Regions from separate parts of the Streptomyces sp. NPDC048258 genome, predicted to be linked through region 2. Evidence: riboswitches for the same ligand, from Rfam matches in the RefSeq annotation. Region 2 holds a riboswitch; the other holds the start of a gene.
What was found. A riboswitch is a leader RNA that binds a small molecule or an ion and turns the genes downstream of it on or off. The one in region 2 is predicted to bind guanidine.

Region 1: it holds a riboswitch for guanidine, as region 2 does, so the genes downstream of both, ACGFYQ_RS26265 (DMT family transporter) here and ACGFYQ_RS30855 (Ohr family peroxiredoxin) in region 2, are expected to answer to the same signal.

Annotation. Positions count from the first base shown of each region.
Region 1 is NZ_JBICZH010000012.1:131,980-146,237, forward strand. It holds gene ACGFYQ_RS26215 (hypothetical protein) at 1-417, opposite strand, end outside; gene ACGFYQ_RS26220 (GNAT family N-acetyltransferase) at 1,136-1,672, opposite strand; gene ACGFYQ_RS26225 (hypothetical protein) at 1,856-2,035, shown strand; gene ACGFYQ_RS26230 (hypothetical protein) at 2,085-2,384, shown strand; gene ACGFYQ_RS26235 (DUF445 domain-containing protein) at 2,528-3,784, opposite strand; gene ACGFYQ_RS26240 (DUF1707 domain-containing protein) at 4,643-5,284, opposite strand; gene ACGFYQ_RS26245 (ATP-binding cassette domain-containing protein) at 5,393-6,367, opposite strand; gene ACGFYQ_RS26250 (ABC transporter permease) at 6,370-7,140, opposite strand; gene ACGFYQ_RS26255 (ABC transporter permease) at 7,232-8,035, opposite strand; gene ACGFYQ_RS26260 (transglycosylase domain-containing protein) at 8,294-10,762, shown strand; gene ACGFYQ_RS26265 (DMT family transporter) at 10,823-11,143, opposite strand; guanidine-III (ykkC-III) riboswitch at 11,175-11,244, opposite strand; gene ACGFYQ_RS26270 (co-chaperone GroES) at 11,307-11,648, opposite strand; gene ACGFYQ_RS26275 (DUF3618 domain-containing protein) at 11,695-12,012, opposite strand; gene bcp (thioredoxin-dependent thiol peroxidase) at 12,122-12,589, shown strand; gene ACGFYQ_RS26285 (HNH endonuclease signature motif containing protein) at 12,736-13,755, shown strand; tRNA gene ACGFYQ_RS26290 (tRNA-Leu) at 13,796-13,879, shown strand; gene rdgB (RdgB/HAM1 family non-canonical purine NTP pyrophosphatase) at 13,939-14,258, opposite strand, start outside.
Region 2 is NZ_JBICZH010000017.1:24,177-38,434, forward strand. It holds gene ACGFYQ_RS30800 (DUF5713 family protein) at 218-559, opposite strand; gene ACGFYQ_RS30805 (hypothetical protein) at 706-1,206, opposite strand; partial or broken gene ACGFYQ_RS30810 (IS256 family transposase) at 1,267-1,437, opposite strand; gene ACGFYQ_RS30815 (transglycosylase SLT domain-containing protein) at 1,523-1,978, opposite strand; gene ACGFYQ_RS30820 (hypothetical protein) at 3,098-3,595, opposite strand; gene ACGFYQ_RS30825 (hypothetical protein) at 3,954-4,478, opposite strand; gene ACGFYQ_RS30830 (VOC family protein) at 4,831-5,214, shown strand; gene puuE (allantoinase PuuE) at 5,353-6,261, shown strand; gene ACGFYQ_RS30840 (hypothetical protein) at 6,388-6,606, opposite strand; gene ACGFYQ_RS30845 (hypothetical protein) at 6,734-7,117, shown strand; gene ACGFYQ_RS30850 (AraC family transcriptional regulator ligand-binding domain-containing protein) at 7,281-7,919, shown strand; guanidine-III (ykkC-III) riboswitch at 7,974-8,035, shown strand; gene ACGFYQ_RS30855 (Ohr family peroxiredoxin) at 8,111-8,608, shown strand; gene ACGFYQ_RS30860 (hypothetical protein) at 8,595-9,044, shown strand; gene ACGFYQ_RS30865 (hypothetical protein) at 9,219-9,776, opposite strand; gene ACGFYQ_RS30870 (hypothetical protein) at 10,357-10,704, shown strand; gene ACGFYQ_RS30875 (FAD-dependent oxidoreductase) at 10,919-12,049, shown strand; gene ACGFYQ_RS30880 (hypothetical protein) at 12,248-12,640, opposite strand; gene ACGFYQ_RS30885 (RNA polymerase sigma factor) at 12,637-13,236, opposite strand; gene ACGFYQ_RS30890 (HAD family hydrolase) at 13,820-14,258, opposite strand, start outside.

The DNA of each region.
Region 1 (14,258 bases), on a different contig from region 2:
GCGCGGCCAGCGCGAGGTGGGGAGCGGACGGACCTCCGGGGTGCCGGTGAGCCGACGCGGGGCGCGGATCAGTACGTCGACCGGGGTATCCGGGGTGTACGAGGCGTACGCGGTGTACGGGGCCTCGCGGATGCCGAGGAGGGCGAGGGCGGCGGCGCCGGTGAGGGCGGCCGTGTCGCCGGACAAGGGGTCGGCGGTGGGCTCGGCGGCGTACAGGACGGCGGCCAGGGCGCGTTGGCGGTGGTCCGGGGGGCCGGTCTGGAGGAGGTAGACCCGGGGCAGTAAGCGCTGCCAGGGGCCACCCGTACGGGTCCGGGAGGTGATCGTGCCGCCGGGGACGCCGGCGGCGGTGAGCTGGTGGCGCGTGGCCAGGTTGAGCTGGCGGCGGGGCGCGGGGGTCTGCTGGACTGTGATCATGCGGCCGGTATGCCCCGCCGTGATCCACCGGACACACCCTTCCTTCCGTCCGTCGGGCGGTCAGGCTGGCTGGCCGACTGGCCGACTGGACGGCCGGGCTAGCCGACCGGATGGCCGGGGTGGCCGACGGGTCGGGGTGGCCGACTGCCTGGAAACGAGGGGGCCGTCTGGCCGGACGGACTGCCGGGATCGCTGGGGTGTCCGGATGACCGGGATGTCCGGGATGGCCGACTGGCCGACTGGCCGAACGGCCAGGGTGGCTGGGGTGGCCGACCGCCCGGGCTAGCCGGGGTCGGGATGGTCGGTCAAGGCAGCTGGCTGAGTGAGGGTCTGCGGCCATGCCATGGGTCTCCTCACCCCGGCAGGGGCCGGGGGGAAGGTCGCGAGGCGGAGGTGGGGGCCCCGACGAAGGCAAGGGAAAGCCTCGATGGTCTCGACGAGGCCGGGGGTCGCGCCGTCGGGTGAGAGAGGCCTCCGTGGGCTCGGAGGTGAGGGGCGCTTGCGGTGCGCCGCCGAGGGGATCGGCCCGGCCCGGTGCCACTGGTGGTCCAGGCGGTGGGCGCACGTCGCAGTAGCAGCTGGGGACGGGGCGGCGGTGACCGACGGCGACATGGGGGGCACCGACGTGGGGGCGCCGACGCTCGGGTTCCCCGGACGAATTCTGGGGGCGGTAGTCGCGGCAGGGGGCGCGGGCCCGGCCTGGCCCGCCTTACCGGCCCTAGCGGTTCGGGTGGTCCGGGGACAGGAAGACGATCACCCCCGTCTCCGTGCCGGGGCGTGCCGCGACCTCGTGCCAGCCGAGGCGGCGGTACGTGGCCACGGTGTCGGTGGCCAGGCGGGAGGTCAGCAGCCAGGCGCGCCGGTCCGGGGCGTCGGCGGTGATCTCGGTGAGCAGGGCCCGGCCGGTGCCGCGGCCGCGCGCGTACGGGCGTACGGCGAGTTCGTCTATCTCCAGGGCCCCGGTGAGGAGTTCCTTCACGCGGTCCGGGCCCAGTTGCGCCGCGACCTGGGCGTACGCGCGGTTCTTGGGGAAGGCGGCCGGCGTGATCCAGCCCGTGGCGAAGCCGTCGATGCCGGTCGCGGACTGGGCGAGGGCCGTACGGAATCCACGGCGCCGGGCGTCGACCGGGAGGCGGGCGGCGAACTGGCGAATGGTTTCTTCGTCCTCGTTCCAGGGTGGGCCCGAGAAGACGTCGGCGTAGGCGTCGACCAGTTCGTCCGCGAGGTCGAGGACGGCCTGTCCGTAGCAGATCACGATGTCCTGGCTCCTGAAGTCGAGTGGGTGGGTAGGTAGGCGGGATTTTCCCCTTTGGGTGGGGAGAGTGAATTTATGCGATTCGGGTTCCTGGGGCGGACATCGCACGGATCCGGCGAGTGTGCGACAAATCCCCTCCCCGCCCTCCGTGTCGGGAAACCCGGCGGCCGCGTTGATCAGCCCGTGGACAGACTGCTTCGCGCGGCCGGCCGGTGCGCGCTCGCCTTTCTTCTCGTGCTGGGCGTCGTGGCGTTGCTGCCGCGCGGGCTGCGGGACGCGGTGCCGGATGCCGTGATCGGCGGAGCCGTGCTCGTGCTGGGCTGGGTGCTGGGCGCCCACCGGATGGCCGGGCGTCCGCGTTAGCCTCGTAGGGCATTCCCCATGACGAGAAGACAGACCCGAGGAGTTCGACATGGCGCGCGTACCGAGTTCCGTGGTGGCGGCCGCCGGGCTGGTCGGCGGATACGCCGTCGCCCGGTGGACCAAGAAGCGGCCCCTGGGCGGTGTCGTCCTCGGCGCCGCCGGGCTCGCGGCCGGACGGGAGTGGCACCGCCGGGGCGGCGCGCCCGCTGCGGCGGGGCTCGGAGCCCTGTACCTTGCCGGGTTCGCGGGCTCGCACCCGCTGGCCAAGAAGGTCGGCGCATGGCCGGCCGTCTTCGGGGCCGCGGGGGTCGTGGCCGCCGCGTCCTGGGCCGTCGCCGACCGCGGCTGAGGCACGGAGGTAGCGACGGCGCCGGGCGGCGCGGCTCGGTCCGTCGCCGACCACAGCTGATCGGCGGCACGGGCGGCGGACCGGGCGTTCGGAACGGGCTACGGCCCGACGCCCGCCCCGAGCGCCCGGCCGACGAGCCGGCCCTACGCCCCGAAGGCCCGGGACACCGTGTAGATCAGCAGGCCCGCCAGGGCGCCGACCACCGTGCCGTTGATGCGGATGAACTGCAGGTCCCGGCCGATGTGGGCCTCGATCTTGCGGGATGTGTGCTCGGCGTCCCAGCCCGCCACCGTGTCCGTGATCAGCGAGGTGATCTCGGTCCGGTAGTTGGTGACGACGTACACCACCGCGCCCTCGATCCAGCCCTCCACCTTGGCCTGGAGGCGGCCGTCCGAGGCCAGCCGCGCCCCCAGGGACATCAGCGAGGACCGGACCCGCAGGCGCAGCTCGCTGCGCTCGTCCTCCGCCGCCGAGATGATCATCGAGCGGATCGCGGTCCAGGCGGAGGCGATCACGTCCTGGACCTCGCCGCGCGCCAGCAGCTCGGACTTGAGCCGTTCGACCCGAGCCCGGGTCTCCGTGTCCGACTGGAGGTCGGCCGCGAAGTCCGTCAGGAAGCGGTCCACCGCGCCGCGCGCCGGGTGCTGCGGCATGTCCCGCATCTCCGTGACGAAGCGCAGCAGCTCCTTGTACACACGGTCGCCGACCTTGCGGTCCACGAACCGCGGGGTCCAGCCGGGCGCTCCGCCCTGGACCGCGTCCATCACCGACTCCCCGTGCGTGACGAGCCAGTCGTGGGCCTTGGCGCACACGAGGTCGACGGCACGGTGGTGGCCGCCTTCCGCGACGACCCGCTCCAGGGTCTTGCCGATGCCGGGCGCGATCTCGGCCGTCTCGGCGCGCCGGGTGATGGCCTCGCCCACGACGGCCTGCACATCGGAATCGCGCAGTACGGTCAGGGCTCCGCGCAGGGCGGTGGCCAGCTCCGCGGTGACCCGGTCGGCGTGCGCGGGCTCGGCCAGCCAGGCGCCGAGGCGGCCGCCGATGCCGAGGGCGTGGAGGCGGGCCTTGACCACGTCGGCGGAGAGGAAGTTCTCGCCGACGAACTCCCCGAGGGTGACGCCGAGCTGGTCCTTCTTGGTCGGGATGATCGCGGTGTGCGGGATGGGCAGGCCGAGCGGCCGCTTGAAGAGGGCGGTGACGGCGAACCAGTCCGCGAGCGCGCCGACCATTCCGGCTTCGGCGGCCGCCGCGACGTAGCCGGCCCAGCCGGCGGCGCCGGCGTGCTGCGCCCACTTGGCCAGTACGTAGATCAGCGCGACCAGGATCAGGAGGCCGGTGGCGGTGGTCTTCATCCGGCGGACGCCGCGGCGGCGCTCCTCGTCGGCGGCGCTGAACACGAACGCTCCGCGGGTGGGCGGGGTCGGGGTCGGTGCGGTTGCCGCTGCCGCGTGCGGTGGCCGTGGCGGTGGGGCGGCACCTCCGACTGTGGTGCGGTTGTCCACGAGCTCCTGCCTTCCCCCGGGGGCGCCGGTTTTGTCTGCATAGCATCCGACTACTGGGAGGCGCGAGGAGTTCCCGGCACGCCGTTTCGCCTCCCGCGAGGGGGTACGGCTCCCGCCGCCGCACCCTCGCCGACCTGGCGGCCGGCACCGCTCCCGCTCCCGCGCCGGAGCCCGGGCGGTCCCGGCCCGGTGGGCCATGGCCTGCGGCGCCCGGGCCGCGGGCCGGCATAGCCCGGCGGGACCGGAAACCCAGCCCCGCGACCCCGTAGCCAGGCAGCACGGCCGACAGGCCGACAGGCCGAGCCGCGCCCGCCACCGCGCGCCGGCCCCCGGGCCCAGGGACGGGGGCGGGGGCGGGGGTGGTACGGGGGACGGAGGCGGTACGGCCGCAGGCCGACAAGCCGAGCCGCGCCCGCCACCGCGCGCCGTCTCCCGGACCAGGGGACGGAGACGGTACGGGGGGACGTGGGCGGTACGGCCGCAGGCTGGATGAGGCCGAGCCGCCGCAGGGCCCCGGATCCCCCGGCCACAGGCCGAGTCGTACCCGGTCCCAGCCACCCGGGGTCGAGCCGCGCTCGGTCCAGGCCCCCAGCCACCCCAGGGTCGAGCCACGCTCGGTGCAGGCCCCGCAGGCCCCGCAGGCCCCCGGACCCCCGGACCCCCGGGCCCCCAGGCCCCCAGGCCCCCCAGCCGCCCCTCGACCGAGCCGCACTCCGCCCGCTCAACGGCAGGCGAGGCCCACCAGCCATCCCGCTACAGCTGCTTGCGCAGCTTCGGCGACTTCGGCGGTTTGACCTTGATCTCCACGCCGCCCCAGAAGGCGAAGCCCGTCACGGTCACGCGGGGGGCGCCCGGCTCCGTCGGGCCGCTGCCGAGGCGCTGGTCGAAGGCGCCCATGACGCCGATGCCCCGTACGTCGACCTCCACGCCCGGCGGCACGGTGATCTGGATGCCGCCCATGATCGCGACGCAGTTGATCACCACCTCGCGCTGCGCGAAGTTCGCCTCGCGCAGGTCCAGCTCCCCGCCGCCCCAGAACGCCACCGCGTCGAAGCGGGCGGGCACCGTCCACGAGCCCTTGCGCTGGAAACCCGACATGACCGCCACCGCCGTCGCTGACGTCGCCGACCCGCCGATCCGCCCCGGCCAGGACGAACCGGACGGCACGGGCGCCGGCAGCGGCGCCGCGCCCCCCGCCACGGGCAGGTCCCGCGTCAGCGGCTCCAGTTCCGCGTACGTCCGGGACTTGTACGCAGCCTCCAGCCGCTCCTCGAATTCCTCCATGTCGAGCCGGCCCTCGGCGACGGCGTCCCGCAGACGCTCCACCACCCGGTCCCGGTCGGCATCCGACGCCCTCAACTCCGGCAACGGCTTCTCCGGCCGCTCGTCACTCATGCGGACCAGACTATGCAGGGAACACGGGGAGTTGTACGGCTTGAACCCCTGTCCGACTCCGGGTTGCCCCTGATTTATCCCGCCCCCTGAACCGCCCCGAGCCCGCCCTCACCCCCGCCCCGCGTACATCCGCGCGATCACGTCCTCGATGTCCGGTTCCCGCACCGACAGGTCCACCAGCGGGTACCGCGCCGCCACCTCCGCCACCAGCGGCGCCGCCGAAGCCCCCGCCGGGAACGCCAGCCACTGCCGCGGCCCCTCCACCCTCACCACCCGCGCGCCCGCCAGCTCGATCGGCGCGAGCTCCCGCTCCAGGTCGACCACCAGGGTCCGCTCGCTCTCGCCCACCGACCCGGCCGCATGCAGACCGCCGAGCGACCCGTCGTACATCAGCCGCCCGTGGTCGATCACCATCACCCGCTCGCACAGCTGCTCGATGTCCTGGAGGTCGTGCGTGGTCAACAGCACCGTCGTGCCGAGCTCCGCGTTCAGCTGCCGCAGGAAGCCCCGTACCTTCGCCTTGCTCACCACGTCCAGCCCGATCGTCGGCTCGTCCAGGTACAGCACGTCCGGATCGTGCAGCAGCGCCGCCGCGATGTCCCCGCGCATCCGCTGCCCCAGCGACAGCTGCCGCACCGGTACGTCGAGCAGCTCGGCCAGGTCCAGCCGGTCCACGCAGCGCTCCATGTTCTCCTCGAACCGCGCCCGCGGGATCCGGTACATCCGCCGCATCAGCCCGTACGAGTCCTTCAGCGGCAGGTCCCACCACAGCGTGGTGCGCTGCCCGAACACCACCCCGATCCGGTGCGCGAGCCGCATCCGCTCCCGCGCCGGGTCGATGCCCGCGACCCGCAGCCGGCCGCCGCTCGGCGTCAGGATCCCGGTCAGCATCTTGATCGTGGTCGACTTCCCGGCGCCGTTGGGCCCGATGTAGCCGACCACCTCGCCCCGCGCCACCTCGAAGCTGATCCCGTCCACCGCCCTGACCTGGCGTTTCTCCCGGCGCATCAGCCCCACCCGGCGCCGTACGTCGAAGACCTTCTCGACCCCGTCCAGCGAGATCAGCGCATCCACCACGGCCACGGCTAGCTCCCCGTGCTTCGGTACGAACGGACTCCCGCGCGCCACGCCAGCGACGCGGGCAGGAACACGGCGAAGGCCACCAGCGGGCTCAGGTACGCCGCCCACCCCGGCAGCCCCAGCGGATCGGGCCGCCCCAACACGTGCAGCGCGGGCAGCCAGTTGACGAAGGCCAGCGGGACGACGAAGGTCACCCCGCGCAGCAGGTCCTTCGCGAAGACCGTCGGCGGGTACTGCAGCATCGTGCAGCCGCCGTACGTGAAGGAGTTCTGCACCTCCGCCGCGTCCCCGGCGATGAACTGGAACGCCGCCCCGGCCACCATCACCGCCCCGAAGATCGCCGCGCCGGCCAGCACCATCACGGGCACCAGCAGCACCTTGCCGGGAGTCCACTCCACCTGCGGACCCAACGCCCAGACCGCCCAGGCCAGCACCCCAGTCCCCTGCCCGACGCGCCCCAGCCGGCGCAGCGCGAACCGGTCCGCCGCGACCTGCGCCAGCACCGGAACGGGGCGCACCAGCATGGTGTCGAGCGAGCCGTCGCGGATCCGGACCCCGATCCGGTCGGTGTTGCCCAGCAGCAGGTCCGCCAGGCCCAGGGAGGCCGAGCAGGACCCGTAGAGCAGGGCGATCTCGGGCAGCGTGAAGCCGCCGAGGACATCCACGTGCGAGAACATGATGGAGATCGCGACGAAGTCGAGGAGAGTGATCGCCGCGTTGCCGACGAGCGACAGGACGAAGGACGTCCGGTACGTCATCGTCGCGCGGATCCACATCGCCACGATCAGCCCGTAGCCGCGCAGCCCCTCGCGCACCCGGCCGCGCCGGGCCACCACCACGGCCGCGAACTCCCGCTCCAGCACCGCCTCAGCCACCCTGGACCACCACCTTCCGCGTCGCGGCCGACTGCAACAGCCGCCCCGCGCCCAGCAGTACGCACGCCCACCCGGCCTGGAACCCCAACGCCCCCGCCGCGCTCCCGGACCCCGCGTGCCTGCCCAGCAGCACGTCCATCGGGACCTGGAGCATCGCCGCCCACGGCAGCGCCTGCACGAACTCGCCGAAACCGCCCGGGAAAACGGTCAGCGGCAGCAGCATCCCGGAGAAGAAGATCGTGACGACGGTCGCCATCATGTTGATCCCGGACCCGTCCATCAGCCAGAACGCCGCCAGCCCCAGCAGGTAGCGCACCGCGAAACTCACCGTCAGCGCGAGCAGGACGGAGACCAGGAACAGCAGCCAGCGCAGCGGATCTGCGGGCAGCGCCAGCCGGAACGCCAGCGCCCCGACCGCCAGCGGGACCACCCCCCGCCCCACCAACTGGAAGGCGGCCCGCCCCAGGTCGGCCGCGAGCCACCACATCTGCAGGTCCGCCGGCCGGTACAGGTCGACGGCGATGTCCCCCGTACGGACACGCTCCTGGAGCTCTTCCTGGAAACCGCCCCCGATCAGCGCCCCGGCGGCGAGCAGCGACTGGCTCACCCATACGAAAGTCAGGGCCTGCGCCTGGTCGTAGCCGCCGAGTCCGGGCCGCTCGTCCCACAGCGCGATGTACGTGTACGCGACGATGAAACCGAACACGGTGTTGGTGAACACACCGGCCGCCGTCGCCGTCCCGTAGGTGGCGTAGCGCCGGAACCCGCCTGCCGCGACAGCCAGATAGAGCCGCACTCTCCGACGCGCCGTCCCGAGCGCCGTCCCACGCGCTGCCCCGCGCGCTCTCTCACCCGCACTCTCACGCACTCTCTGACGCACCGTATCCCTCCGTTTCCCACGTCGTTCCTACGTCGGCCAAAGCGCGCGAGCTTAGTGCGGAGGGGCGAGCCACGCGACCGATTTACCCCCGTCCGGCGCGTAATCACCGGTCATCGGGTAGACACCATGAGGTACAGAAGTGGATATTTCGCACGGCGTCGAGGAGTCCTGGAGATGAGCGACCAGTCACGACCCCCGGGCTGGACCCCTCGCGACCCGGACACACCGCCCGAGGGACCCCCGACACAGCCGCAGAAGCCCGGCACGGCACCGCAGCCCGGCACGGCACCGCAGCCCGGCACGAAGGCCCGCCGGAAACGGACCGGCTGGCGCCGCGCCCTCCCCACCTGGCGCATGGTGCTGGGCGGCGTCCTGCTCCTCGCCCTGCTGCTCGGCGGTGCCCTCGTCGCCGGCTACCTGTTGGTGGACATCCCGCCGGCCAACTCCGCCGCGACCGCGCAGTCCAACGTCTACCTCTACTCCGACGGGTCCCAGCTCGCCCGCGACGGCGAGGTCAACCGCGTCAACGTCCCGCTCTCCCAGATCCCCCGGACCGTCCAGGAGGCCGTACTGGCCGCCGAGGACCGGGACTTCTACTCCGAACGGGCGGTGGACCCCAAGGCGATGGTCCGCGCCGCCTGGAACACCGCGACCGGCAAGGGCACCCAGTCCGGTTCGACCATCACGCAGCAGTACGTCAAGAACTACTACCTGGGCCAGGAACAGACGATCAACCGGAAGGTCAAGGAGTTCTTCATCGCGATCAAACTCGGTCGCGAGAAGTCGAAGAACTACATCCTGGAGGGGTATCTGAACACCAGTTACTTCGGCCGCAATGCCTACGGCATCCAGGCCGCCGCCCAGGCCTACTACGGCAAGGACGTCGCCAACCTCACCACCGCCGAGGGCGCGTACCTCGCCACCCTCCTCAACTCTCCCAGCGCCTTCGACGTCGTCTCGCACCCCCAGAGCCGCCCCCGCGCCCTCGCCCGCTGGAACTACGTACTCGACGGCATGGTCAAGAAGAACTGGCTGCCCGCCGCCGAACGCGCGACGACACAGTTCCCCGAGCCGGGCAAGGTCCGCGCCGCCGCCGGACTGTCCGGGCAGCGCGGGTACCTGGTGGAGGCCATCAAGGACTACATCGTCGACCGCAAGATCCTCGACGACAAAACCCTCGCCGAAGGCGGCTACCGCATCACCACCACCATCGACAGACGCCGCCAGAACGCCTTCGTCGAAGCCGTCGACGAGCAGATGGTCGCCAAACTCGACCCGGAGAAGCGCAAGGCGGACCGGGTGGTGCGGGCCGGCGGGGTCTCCATCGACCCGGCCACCGGCAAGGTCGTCGCCATGTACGGCGGCATCGACTACACCAAGCAGTACGTGAACAACGCGACCCGGCACGACTACCAGGTCGCCTCCACCTTCAAGCCGTTCGTCTTCGCGGCCGCCGTGGAGAACGACACCCGCACCCAGGACGGCCGCCGGATCACGCCGAACACCATCTACAACGGCGACAACAAGCGCCCGGTCGTCGGCGGCCGGATCCGCTTCGCCCCCGAGAACGAGGGCCAGGTCTCGTACGGGAACATCACCGTCAACACCGCCACCGACCTCTCCGTCAACGCCGTCTACGCGCAGATGGCGGTCGACGTCGGCACCGCGAAGGTCAAGGACACGGCCATCGCCCTCGGCATCCCCGAGGACACCCCGAACTTCCCGCCCGTCCCCGCCATGGCGCTCGGCACCCTGCAGGCCAGCGTCCTGGACATGACCCAGGCGTACGCGACCCTCGCGGACCACGGCCGCCGCACCCCGTACACCTTCCTGGAGAAGATCACCAAGGGCGACGACACGATCGGCCTGCCCGAGCGCACGCCCACCCAGGCCGTCAGCCGCGAGGCCGCCGACACCACCACGTCCATGCTGGTCAGCGTCGTCGACAACGGCACCGGCACGGCGGCGCTCGCCGCCGGCCACCCGGCCGCGGGCAAGACCGGGACCGGCGAACTGGACCGCTCGGCCTGGTTCGCCGCGTACACCCCGGACCTGGTCACGGTGGTCTCGATGATGGGTCAGGACCCGGACACCGGCGCCCTGGAGTCGCTGTACAACGCCCTCGGGGAGCCCCGTATCGGCGGTGGCGGCTACCCGGCCCGGATCTGGGCCGCGTACACGAAGACGGCACTGGAGGGCAGCGACCCCGTCGACTTCGACCTGGAACTCCAGCCGGGCGCGGGGGAGCCGCCGCCCCTGCCGCCCGCCCAGACGGATCGGCCCGAGGAGACGCCGGGCGACGGCACACCGCCCCCTTGGGTACGACCGACCCGGCCGGTCCGGCCCACTCCGCCGACGGGCGGGCAGGACAACGGGGGCCGGGACAACGGGGGCCGGGACAACGGCGGGCAGAACCAGGGAGGCCAGACCCAGGGAGGTCAGGACAACGGCGGGCAGGACAACGGCGGCCGGACGCAGGGCGGGCAGACCCAGGGCGGGCAGACCAACGGCGGCACCACCCAGGGCGAGCAGGGAGGCACCACCACGGGAACGACGGGCACGACGGGTGCGACGGGCGGGCGGGGCACGGACGGCGGCGGCGCGACCGAAGGCGCGCGCCCGCCATCGGCGTTCCTGGAATGACCCGGGCCGGGGACCCGGCGACCCGGGGACCCGGAGACCCGCGGACCCGGAGACCCGCGGTCAGTGACCGGAGGTCGCCTTCAGCCCCACCACGGCGACCAGCAGCAGGGAGATGAAGAAGATCCGGGCGGCGGTGACGGGCTCACCCAGCACCGCCATACCGAGCACGGCCGCCCCGGCGGCGCCGATGCCCACCCACACCCCGTACGCCGTACCGATGGGCAGGGACTTGGCGGCGTAGGAGAGCAGCACCATGCTGGCGACGATCCCGGCGCCCGTGAACACACTGGGCCACAGCCGGGTGAAGCCCTCGGTGAACTTCATGCCGATCGACCAGCCGACTTCGAGCAGACCGGCGACAAGCAGCAGAACCCAGGCCATGACGGCACCTCCGAGACATCGAGCGATACGGGGTGCGTCGTCTTGTCGTACCCGGTACGGCGCGTCTCGTCGGGTTCCCCTCAACCGTAGCAAAGGAAGGCGAAAGGGGCCGGTGACCTCGGCCACCAGCCCCTTTCACGTGCTACAGGTCAGTTTCGAAGGGTCAGAGGTACAGGCCGGTGGAGTCCTTCGCCCCCTCCAGCCGCTCGGCGGCCACGGCGTGCAGGTCCCGCTCGCGCATGAGCACGTACGTCGCACCCCGCACCTCCACCTCGGCCCGGTCCTCCGGGTCGTACAGCACCCGGTCGCCGGGCTCGACGCTCCGTACGTTCTGCCCGACCGCGACCACTTCCGCCCAGGCCAGCCGCTTGCCCACCGCGGCCGTCGCCGGGATGAGGATGCCGCCGCCGGAGCGGCGCTCGCCCTCCGGCAGGTCGGACTTCACGAGCACGCGGTCGTGAAGCATGCGGATGGGCAGCTTGTCGTGGGTGGTGTTCTCGCTCACCCTCCGAACCTACCCGCCCGCGTCCGCGCCGCGCTCCGCAGGGTCATCAGCGCTTGCGCCGCACCGAGAGCGCCAGTACCCCCACCACACCCGCCGCGACCAGCGCGACGGGCACGATCCGCTCGATGCGCGGGGCCCCGTCCTCGTGGCGCAGGGCGCCCTTCACGTCCGTCACGAGGCGGTTCACCGCGACGAACGCCCGCCCGAGGGTGTGGTCGACCGTCGAGGCGACCCTGGCCTTCGCGTCCCCGATGATCGTCTTCGGGTGCACGCGCACGGCGATCTCGTCGAGCGTCTCGGCGAGCTGCTCGCGGCGGCGGACGATGTCCGCCTCGATCTGTGCGGGGGTCCTGGCTTCCGGCACCGCGCTGCCTCCGTCGTCGTTTCGTCTGTGGGGGCGTAGTCCGCCATGAACAGTCTGTCAGCAGCTTAGTCTCGTGCCATACCGATCCCCTCTTGAGGAGACTGCCGACATGAGCGAGCGACTTCAGCCGGGCGACACCGCCCCCGCCTTCACCCTGCCCGACGCGGACGGCAACGAGGTCTCGCTGGCCGGCCACAAGGGCCGCAAGGTGATCGTCTACTTCTACCCGACCGCGATGACGCCGGGCTGCACCAAGCAGGCCTGCGATTTCACGGACAACCTGGACGTACTGGCGACGGCCGGCTACGACGTCATCGGCGTCTCCCCGGACAAGCCGGAGAAGCTCGCGAAGTTCCGCGACAAGGAGCACCTGAAGGTCACCCTGGTCAGCGACCCGGAGAAGGAGACCCTGACCGCGTACGGCGCGTACGGCGAGAAGAAGCTCTACGGCAAGACGGTGACGGGGGTCATCCGCTCGACGGTGGTCGTGGACGAGGAGGGCAAGGTCGAGCACGCCTTCTACAACGTCAAGGCCACGGGCCACGTAGCCAAGATCATCAAAGACCTGGGCATCTGACCCGACCCTTTCCGAACGGAGCGGCCCGCACCCAACCGGTGCGGGCCGCTCCGTTTATCGGACGAAATCGACCGTAACCGTCCGACTATCGGCCCGTTACTCCGTACGAGGCCCGCACGCGCGGCCGGGAAATGGAGAAACGGAGCATGGCCGATCCGTATGACCGCGGAACACTGACCACTGCGGTCGCCGAATCAAGGGGTTGGGCCGACCTGATGCGGCGACTCGGCCTCAGAGAGAGCGGTGGGCAACGCCGCGTACTGCAGGAGAAGGTTGCCCATCACGGAATCGACAGCAGTCACTTCGCGAAGCGCAGTCCGTGGCGCAAGTACCCGGACGAGGCCATAGCTGCCGCAGCGGCTTCATCAACCACATTGCGCGAGGTGGCCGTCAAGCTCGGCGCCCCTCCAGCCACCGGCACCCTGTCGCACATCGGCCGCCGGATAGCGGCGGCCGGCATCGACATCAGCCACTTCCCCGGCATGGAGCGGGGGCGCGTCGACCTACCGTTCACCACCGAGGAACTCGCCATTGCGGCGGCCTCCGCCACAAGCATCCGCAGCGCGGCTCGGGCTCTGGGCGTGCCGGACGACAGTCGGTCCCGCGCCGCGCTCGGGAGGATGTTGAAGGAGCACGGCATCGACACCACGCACTTCCGGAACTTCCGGTTGATCATCCCCGAGGAAGCCCTGCGCACGGCCGTCCCGGCGGCGTCGAGCTACGCAGACCTCATGCGCGCCCTCGACCTCGCCGTCAATGACGTGAATCACCGCCGCGTCCGGCGTCGGGTCGCTCAACTCGGACTCGATGTCAGCCATTTCCAGCGCCGCGCGTGGGCGACCACTCGGGCGGCGTCGACCAGGAGCGTCGCGGCGGACACGCTCGTCAGGCTTCCCGAGGGATCACCCCGTACCAACCGCTCCCGCCTTCACCGGGCACTACGGGAGATCGGCATCCCGTACATCTGCGGAGCCTGCGGGAATCCGGGAGAATGGCTGGGACAGCCGATCACGCTCCAGATCGACCACATCAGTGGCGACTGGCTCGACAATCGCCGCGAGAACCTCCGCTACCTGTGCCCCAACTGTCACTCCCTGACGGACACGTGGTGCCGCAATCGCCGCCCCAAACCTGCCGCCCTCCGTGACTCCCCCGTAGACTGGTAGCAGCCCAGTCAGGCTCAATGTCCGAATTGGGCTTTATGTCGCGGTTGTGGTGGAATAGGCAGTCACGCTTGGTTTAGATCCAAGTGGGGTAAAACCCGTGGGGGTTCGAGTCCCCCCAACCGCACGTCAACGCCGAGTGCCCCGTACGCAGCAATCGCGTACGGGGCACTCGGCGTACCAGCGTCAGCCCAGGAGTTCCCTGACCACCGGGACCAGGGCGCGGAAGGCCTGGCCTCGGTGGGAGATGGCGTTCTTTTCCGCCGGGGTGAGTTCCGCGCAGGTGCGGGACTCGCCCAGTGGCTGGAGGATCGGGTCGTAGCCGAAGCCGCCCGTGCCCGACGGGGTGTGGCGGAGGGTGCCCAGGAGGCGGCCCTCGACGACGCGTTCGGTGCCGTCCGGGAGGGCCAGGGCCGCCGCGCAGAAGAAGTGGGCGCCGCGGTGCTCGTCGTCGATGTCGCCGAGCTGCGCCAGCAGGAGGCGGAGGTTGGCCTCGTCGTCGCCGT
Region 2 (14,258 bases):
GTCCGGGCGCTGCAGACTCTCCTCGGCCGCCGAGTCCATGAGGGCGGCGGCCGAAGGATCAGTTGCAAGCGTGATGTTCATCCACGGCACGATCGATGAGCGCCACCGCGCGGTCGCCACGCGGTACGACAAGCTTGCGGTCCGCTACGAGGCGACCGTGCTGATCGCCCCACACACACGAATGGCTCTGACCGGCAGATGGCCTTCCGGTCCTCGCTCACCAGTCCCGGCCGGCGATCAGCTCCTCTACATCCGCGTCCGTGAACCCGTATACCGACGCGACAAACCAGAAGTCCTCGGCGATCCACTCACGCGCGACCGTCTCGATCCCACTCCCGGCGGCCTCGAACTCCGCCTCCAGAAGGTTGAACTCCTCCGTCGCGGCCTGCGTGAGCGCATACAGGGCCTCCGGATCCGACGGCTGCTCAGCCTCAATCCGCTCGCACAGCCGCAGCAGGATCGCCCTGCCCTGGTCGACGACGTGATCGGGGAAGTACGAGTCCTCGTACATCTGCCGCAGAAACGCGTGCCCTGCTACCTGCTGGTTTGTGATCGGCATGCGCTTCCCCATCCCCGTAGAAGAACAGACGCGCCGATCATGCACGACACCACTGACAACGACGCCGCCCAAGCGAGCAATTGTCAAGAGTTGTGGACGATGAGAGCCACTGCGGCGGCGGCCGCAGTTGACGGGGACGTGTTCGGTCAGTCGCAAATCCCGAAATGCAGGATGGTGGCCCAGTCGCTGGTGACCAACAGCAAGTTGCGCCACCCTATGTCGCCCGCGTGCGGGCCGCTGACGTCGCCGGAGCTTCGGACGGGCCCCAGATGTGCCTCGATGAGGTCGACGACGCCATCGGCGAGTTCGCCTGCCTGCCGGATCTCAACGGGCGTGCGCAGGTTGGGGTCCGAGTACCTCTGGGCGGGCTGCATGAACCCTTCGGTCACCTGTCGGCGGAAAATGTCCCGCCAGGCTTGTGGTGACTCGAACGGGTCGACCGACGTTCTTACCTGGTGTCCACTGGCCCCCGCGTCGTACACGGCTTGAGCGAGACCCTTCATCCAGTCATGACCGGGTGTCATCCCAGCCAATGGGACTACATGGAATAGGTATATGGACGGCATATGGTTGCAGTCGTCGAGCAGGTCCTCGAGCGGTTCAGCAGCGGCTGACACCGCGTCTGGAGCGTCGAGTGGGTTCAGCATGGGCGTCTGGGTCCTCTGTGCGGTTCTGCGCTTCGGCCTCAGTGTGTCAGCTGAGCACGTTCATGCTGCGAGGTTTTCGGGGCGTTCGACGAGCTGACCGCGTTCGAAGCGGGCCCCGGCGCGGACCAGCGGGACGAGGTGGGCGCCGGTGATCGCGCGCCATCGGGCCTGGGCGGTCTCGACGAGCTTGAACACCATCGCGAGCGCCGCTGCCGGGCTGCCGGCGCCGCGGTGAGCTCGGCGGCCGGATACGCAAAGACGCTCGGCCGGGGAGTCCCGGCCGAGCGTTTTCGTGCATCTGCTGTCCGCTGGTGGCTTAGTACCAGTGGTTGGCGGACCAGAAGTTCCAGGCGCCGACGGGGCTGCCGTAGCGCTCGTTCATGTAGTCCAGGCCCCACTTGATCTGGGTGGCCGGGTTGGTCTTCCAGTCCGAGCCCGCGGAGGCCATCTTCGACGCCGGCAGGGCCTGGGCCAGGCCGTACGCGCCGGAGGAGGGGTTGGTCGCCGTGTGGTCCCAGCCGCTCTCATGCGAGATGATCTTGTCGAACGCAGCGAACTGGGCCGGGTCCTTGATCATCTGCTGCGCGATCGCCTTGGCACTCGTCGGGGCGGCCTGCGCGGGAACGGCGGCCAGCATGGAACCGGCGACACCCAGGGCGAGGACGGTACCCGTGAGGGTCTTCTTGGAAGCGGCGATGCGGCGGATGACGGGGTTGGACACGGATTGACCTTCCGAAGGGGACAAGGGCGGTCGCGGGCATGCCGAGGACATGCGTGAGCCACTCACGCAAAGGAGAGGGGTTCGTCGGCGGCGGGTGAAGTACCCCTGCCGCCCTGCGACTCATCCAGTTCTACAGACGCCCCGCCCCCCTGGCAACGAGCCCGCTTACTAGCGCCCCTCGGAGCGGGGGTGGAGCCGCCCTTCGTGGGGGTGACCCGTATCCGTGCAGGTGGGATGGGTTGCGGGAGGGTGCATATGTCCAGTTTAGAGGCTACTATTCCGTTTCGTTTGTGACCTGGGCCCTATGGGGCGGCTCACCTCCAGGGCGCCCGAATATCACCGAATGTCATCAGATGTACTTCTTTGAGAGTCCTGGCCGGATGCCCGAATTACTCAGGAATCGAAGGAAACAGGTCGATCGAAGGCTGCCTTCCGCGTGGCCCGGCGTCGAGGACCGCCAGGGAGGCGAGCGGCGGCCCGCCCCGGGGGTGGCCACCGCCCGCCAGTCCACCCCAGGCCGGACGATCCGGCGGTATTCCGGTGTCAGACTCTCGCCTACGTTGCGCGTCCGTCAGCATGCGCGATGGATGCGTGAGGTCTCCACTCGATGACCCGATGGCCATCTTGACCGCTCAGGTGGAACTGGTCGATCGTGCACCACGGTTGCCCGTGCTGAGGCGCTGCCCGGGCCCGGCTAAGTGTTGACCGCCGAGCTGCGGGCCGGGGTGATGTGCGTGAGCGCCTCGGCGTCGACCTCGCGGCCGGCGTTGCGCAGTTCGTCGACGGCCAGGCCTCCATGTACGGAGGGACAGGAACTAGCCGCAGCCCTACATCAACAGCGCCGGAAGACGGTCCTGACCTGCCGAAACGCAGTTGCCACCCACAACATCAGGCAAATCTCGCGAGCCGACTCAGCCAGACATCGGCTGCCTGACAGCCACACGCCCTCAGGGTGCGGTGAGTACCCGTTTCTGATCCTCTGCTCAGACCGTGGTTGAGGCGGGCCAAACGGGGAGCTTGGTCTTGCGGAACCGGGCGAAGTCGGCGCTGCCGTCGTCGGCACGGACGGTGGCCAGCATGTCCTGAGGGTGGGTGCCGACGTTCACCGGATCGGACTTGAGGTACTCGATCTGCTGGATGGTGCAGTTCGCACCTGGGGGGGCGGGCCGGTCAGTCGTCGGCGATCTGCAGGGCCAGCGCGAAGTGCTCACCGTCCGTCCCTGCGAGCAGGCTGTCGAACAGCGGGGTCAGCCCGTTCACGGCGCCGCATTCGGCGTCGTGATTGGACCACCAGCTGCCCTCCGGTCCGAGCAGGGACACCACCCGCTCCGCCGCGCGCTCGGCGGCCTCGGCGGGCAGGTGCTGGTGGCTTGGCCAGACCAGGTCGACAGCCGCGACCTGGGCCAGGAACGCAGCGGCCGCGTGCGTCTCCACCGGTTCCAGAGCCGCGCAGATCTCCGGGACGGACGGCGGGGCGTACGCGGGCAGAAAGCGCCGCCAGGCCTCGTCGGCGGCGCCCTCGGCCAGCAGGGCGCGGATCCGGGCCGCCAGCTCTGGCAGGTCGGGTTCCGGCTCGGTGAACCGTCCGACCGCCACGAACACCCGCATCGGCGTGGACAGCTCCGCCATGTGCGCTTCCAGATCGGCAAGGATTCCCACGGACTTCACAGCGGGATTCTGCCGTACGCCCCCCGCTCTGGGAGGCGATCGGGGAGCAGCCTGCGAGGCGTGACTGCGCCGTGTACCCGACGAGCGTGCGGCATCGTCGCGTCGCTCTCGTACGCGACGATGCCCGTCGTCGTGTAGCCGGTCCAGGAAACCGGGCGCCTTCCGCACGGTCACGCAAGCATGGGGGCGGTCGGCGCCGAAGTGGCTGGGCACTAGCGGCAGAAGGGTGGCGGCCGGGCCGGCAGGCGGGGCCGAGGGCAGCAGCTCCGCGGCCCCACCAGGTCGGATGGGCCGTGACCAGCGCCCCACACCGGGACTGCCCCAGCACGCCCGCCCGGCCCGGCCGGAGGACGGTGTGTCAGGAGGCGCTCTTGGACGCGCTGGAGACGACGCACTCCTTGTACTCGCTTCCGTCGCCCTTGCCGGTGTACGGCGTTGTGGCTTCGGCCTGCTGGGATCCACCGGCCTTGACCGTCAGGTTGGTGACCTTGGCCGTGGCGGTGAGGGCGTTCGACCCGGGCGCGCCTTCGAACTTCATGGTGATGTTGTAGGTGTAGCTCAACGAGCTGCTGTTGGTGACGGTGAGTCGGGCGACGAGGTTCTTGCCCGAGTCGTCCAGGCGGCACTTGTCGATCTTGATGTCGCGCTCGGCCTTGTTGGCGCTGCTCGAACCGCCCGTAACGGAGGTGTTGCCGGACGTGCTGCCGCTGCTGCTGTCGCTGCCGCCGGTGGTACCGCTGCTGGAGCTGCCCGAGCTGCTGGAGTGCGAGGAGCTGGAGCCGTGGCTGCCGCCACAGCTGGCGCCGTGGGAGCCACGGGCTCCGGTGAGCGCGACGACGGCGACACCGAAGACGGCTATTGCGCGGACATGACGAAGCTTCACATTCAATCCCGTTGCAAAGAGTGATGAACAGGTACGCACCTTGGCAGGCGCACGTCACCTTAATATCGTCTTTATGTCGCCTGGTTGCGCCCATCCGGGCGGGCCCACCGGATCGTGACACGATCACGACATGCTGATCACAGGCGGGGACGCGAGCCGCCAACCTCTGCGGCCCCGACCTGCACTGCTACCGGCACCGCTTCGGTGACTCCCGGTCCGACAGCGCTGAGCCTTGCCGGCACTTTCCTGGCGCGTCCGGGTCGGCAAGGTGGGCCTGTTACGAAAGCGTTGCTGGAGTCTCTGCGCGAAATTTGGTGGCGGACCGGGCGATGCTCGGGGCAGGCTCACGTGCATGGTCTCAGTGGTGCAGAACGTAGCGATCGACTGTGCGGATGCCTATGAGCTGGCCCGATTCTGGAGCGAGGTGGTCGGTTGTCCGCTGCATCCGGAGGACAGACCGGGTGCCCGGGAGACTGAGGTGCTGCTGCCGGAGGGGCCGTTGCTGTACTTCAACCAGGTGCCGGAACCGAAGACGATCAAGAACAGGATCCACCTGTGTCTGCGCCCGGAGACATCGCGCGAGGAGGAGGTCGAGCGGCTGCTGGGCCTCGGTGCCACCCTCGTCACCGATCGCCGGGAGCCCGACGGCGCAGGCTGGGCCGTCCTCGCGGACCCTGAAGGCAATGAATTCTGTGTTCTCCGCAGTGAGGCCGAGCGGGCCGCGATGTCCTCTTGAAGCATGCGCTCAACGGCCGGTGCCCTGCGGTGCGACGGCCCGGTGGCTTGTGAGCCGGTTGATGCCGCACTCCGCGGTGTGGGCGGCCTCGGCACCGCTCCTCTGGCGCGGCGACCGATCGGCGGTAGGGTGCCGCCCGTGTCCGAGCATCAGCGCGACCTCGTCGGCTACGGCGCCGAGCCGCCGCATGCCGCCTGGCCCGGCGGCGCCCGCGTCGCCGTCAGCCTCGTTCTCAACTACGAAGAGGGCGGTGAGCAGAACGTCCTCGAAGGCGACCCCGCCTCCGAGGGCTTCCTCCACGAGCTCGTCGGCGCGCCACCCGTGGTGGGCGGACGCGAGCTGAACGTCGAGTCGATGTTCGCCTACGGCTCGCGCGCCGGGTTCTGGCGCATCCATCGCACGCTCGCAGCCCACGACGCACCGCTCACCGTCCACGCCGTCGGGCAGGCACTGGAGCGCAACCCGGACGCGGCGCGAGCGATGGGCGCCGCCGGCTGGGAAGTCGCCGGCCACGGTTGGCGCTGGATCGACTACCGTCACGTGCCCGAGGACGCAGAGCGCGGCGACATCGCCCGCTCGATCGCGACGATCGAGCGGCTCGTCGGACGTCGGCCCGTCGGCTGGTACACCGGCCGGACGAGCCCGAACACTCGGCGCCTCGTCGTCGAGGAGGGCGGTTTCCTCTACGACTCCGACGACTACTCGGACGACCTGCCGTTCTACGTCCAGGAGGGCGGCCGCTCGCACCTCGTGGTGCCGTACAGCCTCGATGCGAACGACTTCAAGTTCCTGATCGTCCACGGCTTTACGACCGCTGACGACATGCTTTCGTACCTCGTCGACACGTTCGACGCGCTCCACGCCGAGGGCGCTGAGCGCCCGCGCATGATGAGCGTCGGCATGCACTGCCGGATCATCGGCCGGCCAGGCCGCATCCGCGCGCTCGACGGCTTCTTGAGACACGCCGCGCAGCGCGGCGGGGCGTGGGTCGCCACACGCGAACAGATCGCGCGCCACTGGCTCGCCGCGCACCCGCCGCTGCGCTGAACCCCGACCGGCACCTGCGCGGACAGTGCCGACGGCCGGGTTGTCGAGGCCGAGACCAGCTCCCTGTCAGCCGCGGCCCCGGCGGCGCAGAGGATCACTGCCGCCCAGCGGGGTCCAAACGGGTAATCAAGACCAGCCGGCCAGTTCACGGCACCGGGCGGGGCGTGGTGCTCCAACTCGGCGCTTGTCGGCCTTCGCTGCGGTATCGGCGGCCGTGGCCGTGGCCCGCCGGCCGTCCTGGACCTGCTCCAGGCGCTTGAGCGTGGCGGCGAGCATGTCCTGGGCGCCGGTCGTGTCCCCTGCGGATCCCTGGATTTTCACCTTGGTGGTGCGCGTGCGTGACATGAACACGCCTTACGAGGTCATGATCCAACAGCGCACATGTGCTGGTTCGGTCACCAATGCCTGACTGCTGGACATAAACTGACGGTATGCCCGAATAGTGCTCGCGCAGTCCGCATACCGTGGCGCCATGCTGACTGAATTCCTGCAGGTGGGCGCATTCGTGGCCGCCCTCTGGTGCTGCGTTGCGGCCGTCAGGCGCGCGGCCCGCGGCGACCGGTGGGCACTCTGGACCATGCTGCTGGCCGTCCTGACCGGCGTCCACTACCTGGTGGGCCTGACCCACCTCCTGGTCCTGGACATCCGCGAAATGTGCGAACTCACCCTGCACACCCGCTTCGACCCCGACGAACACGTCGAGACGCTGCTCCCGCTGTCGAACACCTGCAACACCGACGACGACCTGGTCCCCGCCTACGTGAACCCCGTCCTCGCCGTCCTCGCCTCCGCAACCCTGGCAGCCGGCACCGGAACCGTCACACGCGCACTGCGCACACCGCGCCTTCGCGGATGACGATGACCGCCAGGCAGCCATCCCGCGTCCGGATGTGCGGACTCGGCGAGGGCGGGCGGCGCTGGATCCGGTCAGCGCGCTGATGGCGGATCCCCGCAAGGGTGCCCCTGGGTCGCACGCGCCGGGGGCACCCTTGCGTTCGCCGCTACGGCGCCCGGCGGCCATGCACCCCCAGCAGGTGGAGGCGGTCGTCAGCAGCATGGTGCGGGCCGCCCGCTGGATCGCCGGCGACGACTGGGCGCCACGGGCCGTGTCGTTCGCCCACCCCCGTGCGGGCACGGCCGAGCCATACGCCCGCGTCCTGGGCTGCCCCGTCACCTTCGACGCCCCGGAGAACGCGATCACGGTCGCCAACGAGGACCTCGACAGGCGCCGCCCCCTGTACGACCCGGCGCTCAACGCCCTCCACCGGGCCTACGCCGACCGGCTCCTGGACCGGCTGTCCACTGCCGCGACCGCGGCCGAGCGCGTGCGGCAGTGGCTGGAGCACGCCGCGCTCGAGGACGCTGGACCCGAGGGCCCCGCCAAGGAACTCAATCTGAGCGTCCGGAGCCTGCGCAGGGCCCTGCACGCGGAGGGCACCTCGTGGCGCGCGCTCCTCGACGCCGCCCGCCACGGCCGGGCCAGGCAGCTGCTGGAGACCACGGCCCTGCCGCTGGACCGGATCGCCCCCCTCGTCGGCCTGAGCGGTGCGACGGCCGTGGTCCGTGCCTTCACCCGGTGGGAGGGCATGCCTCCCGGGGCGTACCGCAGCCGGCACCGGCCCGCGTCCCCGGATCGCGACGGGGCCGGCAGCGGGTGAGGAACTTCACCGCGGGCGAAGCCCCGGCCGGCTGCCTCCGTTGCTAGATTGTCCGGCGGCCGGATCCAAGGCCCCGGACGAGATGCGCCGTACCCGGTCACGCACGACGACGCGCGAGGTGCTGCACGAGCAGCGCCGTCCGCTGTCCGCACCCGGGCAGCGTCCTCGTCGAGCAAGATGGGCCGAACGCCATGACCGTGCCACTCACCCGCAGCCTGTACCGGACGACCGCGCATGCCGCCGGGGGACGTACCGGATCCGTCCACACGGACGACGGGCGCCTGGACGTCCGCCTCGCCCCGCCGCGCAAGAAGGTGCCCGGCACCACCAACCCCGAGCAGCTGTTCGCGGCCGGTTTCGCCGCCTGCTTCACCTCCGCGCTCGCGGAGGTCGCCGCCGAGTTCGGGGCGGATGCCTCCGCCGCGCGCGTGGCCTGCGAAGTGCAGCTCGGCACCACGGACACGCCCGCGGGCTACGGCCTCGCGGTGGCCCTCACCGTCAGCCTGCCGGGGTGGCGGGCGGCGGACCTCCAGCCCCTGCTGCACCGGGCGGACGCGGTCTGCCCGTACTCGCAGGCAGTACGCGGCAACGTACCGCTGACGCTCGTGGCCGTGGACGACGTGGACGACGTGGACAACGTGGATGTCGTGGACGCCGTGGACGACCCCGCTACCGATGACGAGGCCTGAGCCCGAACCGGCGGGCCGCGTCCCGGGCGGCCCCGGGGTCCCGGTGCCCGAGCCCGGCGCCTGGCTGCGGCGCGGCATCAGCCGCAACGGCGGACCCCTTCTCGAGGATCGCGAAGGGGTGTGGCTGCAGGCCGGACCGTACTACGCCGACAGCCGGGGCTTCGCCGGCACGACCGCCTTCGACGGCTCCCAGGTGCACTTCCACCACCTCACGGGCGAGCCCGGCGAAGACGCCGGCACCTTCCGGTGGCAGGGCGCGAACCTCGTCGAGCGGGGCACCAACCCGGACGGCAGCACCTTCCTGGAGATCTGGACCCCGCTGTCCGGCGCCGACGGTGCCACCGGCTCCTGGTCCGGTCCGGACCACCACGTGGTGCGCGTCGGCCGGCACGTGGTGCACGTCGACTCCCGTGCGGGTACGTACTGGCGGCTGTGACCTCCCTGCGGTGGGGGACTCGGTCAGGGGATGCGCGGCGTGCGGGCAGGAGACGAACGGGTCAGCCTTCCACCTGAAAGCCCACGTACAAGCGGCCGTTCTCCAGCTCGCGCGCTGGTCGGGAGCCGGGGACACCAGCCCCGCAGGCCCGTACGAGGCGTCTTGTGACGGCCGTCAGCGGGTGCGTCGGGGGCCGCCGCGGTGCGGGCGGCGGCGGGAGACAGCTTCGGGAGCGGCCTCGGGGGACGAAAAGCCGCCGGCCACAGCCGCGCGTGCCGGGGCGGGTGCGGCGGGGACTGCTGGCGAAGCGGGGGCCGATGCCGCGGCGGGACGAGAAGCCGTCGGCCGCTGGGCGCGGCCGAGGACGGCGGTGTGGGAGATCAGGGGTGCGCAGGCCTGGCAGATCTCGGCGAGGGTCCAGACCTGGCCGACGGCCGGGTTGTGGATGAGGAGGAGCAGCGGGGCACCGGTGCAGGAGGCTCTGGTGTCCTCGTGGAATCCGCATTCGGCGGCCTGGCAGGCGCACGCCGCGTTGGGGCGGACGGTGGCGAGGCGGGCGTGCGCGCGGGCGTGCTCGGCGGCGAACCGTCGCATGGCCGCCGTGTCCTTGGACCGGGGCGGCATGCGGCATGCCTCGGTGCTGCAGGTGACGGAGACGGTGTGGTCGCCGTGGCCGGTCAGACGGATCGTCCAGGTCCGCCCCGGGACACGGGATCCGGGAATCGTGGTCAAAGGAGAGTTGTCCGTTCACGTATGCGGTGGTGTGCCCACTGTTCGACAGTCTCGCGTGTGGCGACAGTGAATTTTCACGCGGCCCCGGCGTCGGCACGGGCACGTACTGGCAGCCCGGTCACAAGAAGAACCGCACCTCAGACGAGGAGACAGTGACCGAACGCGCCCTGCAGCCTTTCTCGCACGCCGTTCGGCAGGTGTCAACGGCATGCCGCCGTACGCGACGGCAGCCGCCACCATCGGCAGGTATGGATCATCCGATAATCGCAAGGAGTGAGGAACCATGATCGGGTGAAGCGTGTCTGTTCTGCTGTGACCTTTGTGGCGGCGTGCTCAGCGCGCTGCCTTCTCTCATGTGCAAGGAATTTCCCTGATGACTGTCAGTTCCTCGTCCGCTCAGCCAGGCGGGCCGTGGCCGGCCGATCCGGCCACGGGCCAGACCCCACCCGGCTTCGGTCCCCAACCGCCCACGGGGTGGCCCGTGTCCGGTCCCGGCCCGGCGTATCCGGGAGCGGGTCCCGCCTCGGCCCCGGCAGCGGCGCTGATGTGTCGCCACTGCGGGGCGTTCCCGGCGGCCCCGGTGACCTTCCGCCTCCACCAGGGCGTGCTGGTGCTGATGCGATTCCACAAGGTGGAGGGCCCCTTCTGCCGCGGGTGCGGGACGACGTACTTCCGTGAGCTCACCGCGCGGACGCTGTGGCAGGGATGGTGGTCGCCGCTGTCGCTGGTGCTGTTCACACCGGGCACGCTCATCGCCAACCGGCTGGCGCTGGCGAAGGTGAACCGGCTGCCCGAGCCGTCCGGGGGCCATGCGCGGCCGCAGACCGGGGCACCAGTGCTGCGCCGTGCGACGAGCCTGGCCGTGCTGCTGCCCGTGGCATGGGTGATCTGGGTGATCGCAAACATCATCAACGACGTCACCTCCTGAACCGGCCGGCCCCCGGAGCGGTGGGGCCGGTGCCTCCTGGCTGATCGGCGCTATGACCCGGGGTGGCCGGGCGGCGGAGCCGCGGTGTCGGTCATCTGTCGGGGGCTGTCGGGGGCTGTCGGTCCGATGTCGGCGGCTCGTCGGCGGGGCCTGGCACCTTTTCGGAGACGGCCGGCCGGAGCTCACCGGCCGGCCCGATCCCGAAGGAGCCACCATGCACACGCCCGTCACGATCATCGGCGCAGGACTCGGCGGACTCACGCTGGCCCGCGTCCTTCACGTCCACGGAATCCCGGTCACGGTCTACGAGGCGGAGTCCTCCCCGTCGGCGCGCACGCAGGGCGGGATGCTCGACATCCACGACTACAACGGGCAGCTCGCCCTCGAGGCGACCGGCCTGATGGACGAGTTCCACGCCATCGTCCTGGAGGGCCGCCAGGCGATGCGGGTCCTCGACCGGGACGGGACCGTCCTGCTCGACAAAGCCGACGACGGCACGGGCGGACGCCCCGAGGTGCAGCGCGGTGAACTGCGGCAGATCCTGCTCGACTCACTCCCGGCCGGCACCGTCCGGTGGGGGCACAAGGCCAGCAGCGTCCGCGCCCTCGGCGAGGGCCGCCACGAGGTGACGTTCGCCGACGGCAGCACCGTCGTCACGAGCCTGCTGGTCGGCGCGGACGGCGCGTGGTCACGGGTCCGGCCGCTGCTCTCCACCGCCACACCCGTGTACGCCGGCACGTCGTTCGTCGAGACGTACCTGTTCGACGCCGACACCCGGCATGCAGCCGCCGCGAAGGCGGTCGGCGGCGGGATGCTGATCGCGCCCGCGCCGGGCAGGGAGATCTTCGCCCACCGGGAAAGCGGCGACACCCTGCACACCTACGTGGCGCTGGCCAGGCCGCAGGACTGGTTCGCCGCCATCGACTTCACCGACGCCGCTGCGGCCACCGCGCGGATAGCGCGGGAGTTCGAGGGCTGGGCACCGGAACTCACCGCCCTGATCACGGACGGCGACACCGCGCCGGTCCTGCGTCCCCACTACGCTCTGCCGACCGGGCACCGGTGGGACCGGGTGCCGGGGGTGACCTTGCTCGGCGACGCCGCCCACCTCGCGGCCCCGAACGGCGAAGGCGCCAACCTGGCCATGCTCGACGGCGCCGAACTCGGCAAGGCCCTCGCCGCGCACCCCGACGACGTCGAGGCCGCGTTCACCGAGTACGAGCAGGCCATGTTCCTCCGCAGCACCGAGGACGCCACTTTTGAAGGCGCCGAGCTCTCCGAGATCTTCTCGGGCGACAACACAGCCCACGGCCTGATCGACATGATCACCGAGAAGGGCCGATGAGCCGCCGGCCGAGGTCACGACGGTGGCTGTCACCTCTTGCTCAGTCAGGTGCCTCACCCACTCCATGACTTCCGTTCGTGGAACGGTCACCGTGACCGTTCCACGAACGGTTTCGCACACACCATCAACAGCCGCTCTTCAAGGGCGGATGGCAAACGGGTGGCCTTGAGGCCGCCCGCTATCCGTCGCCCGGCCGGGTCACCGGGAAGCGGCCGGGACGTTGATGTCCACGGTCGGCTCGTCCGTGGCCTTCGCCGACGGGTGCGCCTTGGTGAGGGTGCAGACGCCGTCCGCACACTGGCGCTCCAGACGGCCGCGGGAGACGGTCTGCGCCAGGCCGACCATCCAGCAGGTGGGGCAGCCGCGGAAGGCGATCAGGGCCAACGGGGCCGCCAGCAGGGTGGCCGGGCCGGCGACGGGCACCAGGGCGATCGAGCCGATGATCAGCCCGAAGCCGATGGCGCCGCGCGCCAGGTGGCGCGGGACGGACTTGCTGGCGAAGTTCATCTCGGGCGCCGCGGACTGTGCGGTGGCCCGGGCCTTCGCGCCCTGCTCGGGCTTCACGGTGTTCACGGTGTTCACGGTGTTCACGGTCGTGAGTCTCCTCCGGCTGGTTGGTCGATGGTTTGATCGGGTGCTCGGTCGGTCGCCGCCAGCGAGTGGCGCAGTGCTGCGCGTGCTCTGTGCAGCCGCGATTTCATCGCGGCGTTGCTCAGACCGAGCGCATGGGCGACGGTCTTGCCGGGCAGGCCCTGTACGTCCCGCATGATCAGGACCTGCCGCAGGTCACGGGGAAGGGCGCTGACCGCAGCGGCGACCCGCTCCGCTTCCAGCCTGTGCAGCACCGCGTCCTCGGCGGACGGTTCCGCAGACGCCTCCGGTTCGGCCGACTTCTCGTCGCCCCGCGAGACGAACAGCCGTACCTGCCGGAGGCATTCGTTGCGCACGATCCGGAACATCCATGAGGCCAGCGCGCCGGCGGCCCGCAAGGTGCCGATCTTCCGGTAGAGGATGATCAGCGCCTCCTGCGCCGCGTCCTCCGCGTCCTGCGGCGAGGCGCACAGCGATATGGCGAACTTGCGCACATGGGGCTGCGATTCCATGACGACGGTGGTGAGTGAAGTGACGTCGCCGTCCTGAGCGGCCCTGATCAGCCGCTCGTCCGGCCAGGCAAAGCGTTGGTTCATCTGCTACTCATATCCGGAAGGCTCCCCGCGCGTGGCCGCTGCTCAGCTTCGGCTCTTGTAGCGCCGCATCAGGTGCCAGCTGCACGCGCCCACGAGCAGGGCTCCGATCACTACGAGGCCAGTGACCATCATTGGTGTTTCCTCCCGGTTCTGCCGGCCCGTTCGGCCGGTACACAGACAAGAGGCGGGGAGGTCCGGAAAGGATTCACCTCCGGCCGAAGTTTTTCTTCGAACCGTGCATGGCCCCGCACGCGCAGCCGCGGCACGTGTTCCGCAGCGCCCCGGAAACGACGGCGCGCGCCGCCCGTTCGGCCCGCCTCCGCGAAGGGGGGCATGCCTTTGGCTGCGAGCGTCGCGGCGGCGGAGATCAGCGGACAAGCGCGCCTGCGTCTTCGGAGGACCGAAGCCTTCGCTTCTCGCGCCAGTTGACGAAAGACGTCCCTTCCGGCAGGACGACGCTGATCGTCCGGCGGGTGGAGTCCGCGTAGCGGATGGCGGTCTCCCGGTTCGCCACCCGTCCGGTGGGTCCGGGGAGGCGGTCACGACACGGGTTTCCGTGACGTGACCTGGCGCCGCCCGTGGGTCAGGCCGGGACGCCCGGCAGGTGGTGCCAGCCGTGCCGGCCGGCCTCCGCCAGCAAGTCCGGGTGGTCGCCGACGACGACCGGGTGGCCGACGAGGCGGAGAAGCCCCAGGTCGGAGACGTGGTCGCCGTAGGCGTGGCACTGTTCAGGGGCGATGCCGCGCTCGGACAGGAGCTCTCGGGCGGCCCGAGCCTTGGCGTCGCCGATCATCGTCGTCAGCACCTCCCCGGTGTACACCCCGTCCTGGATCTCCGGGCGCGTGCACAGCACGACGTCGGCACCGACGTGGGCGGCCACCGGATCCAGAGCGGCGGCGAAGGAACCGGAGACGAGGACGGTGGCCAGCCCCCGCTCCTGGTGGGCCGTGAGCTCTTCGAGGACGTCCTGGTGGAAGAAGCCGCCCTGCCGCAGGTGCTGTGCGAACCACGCCCGGCCGGCG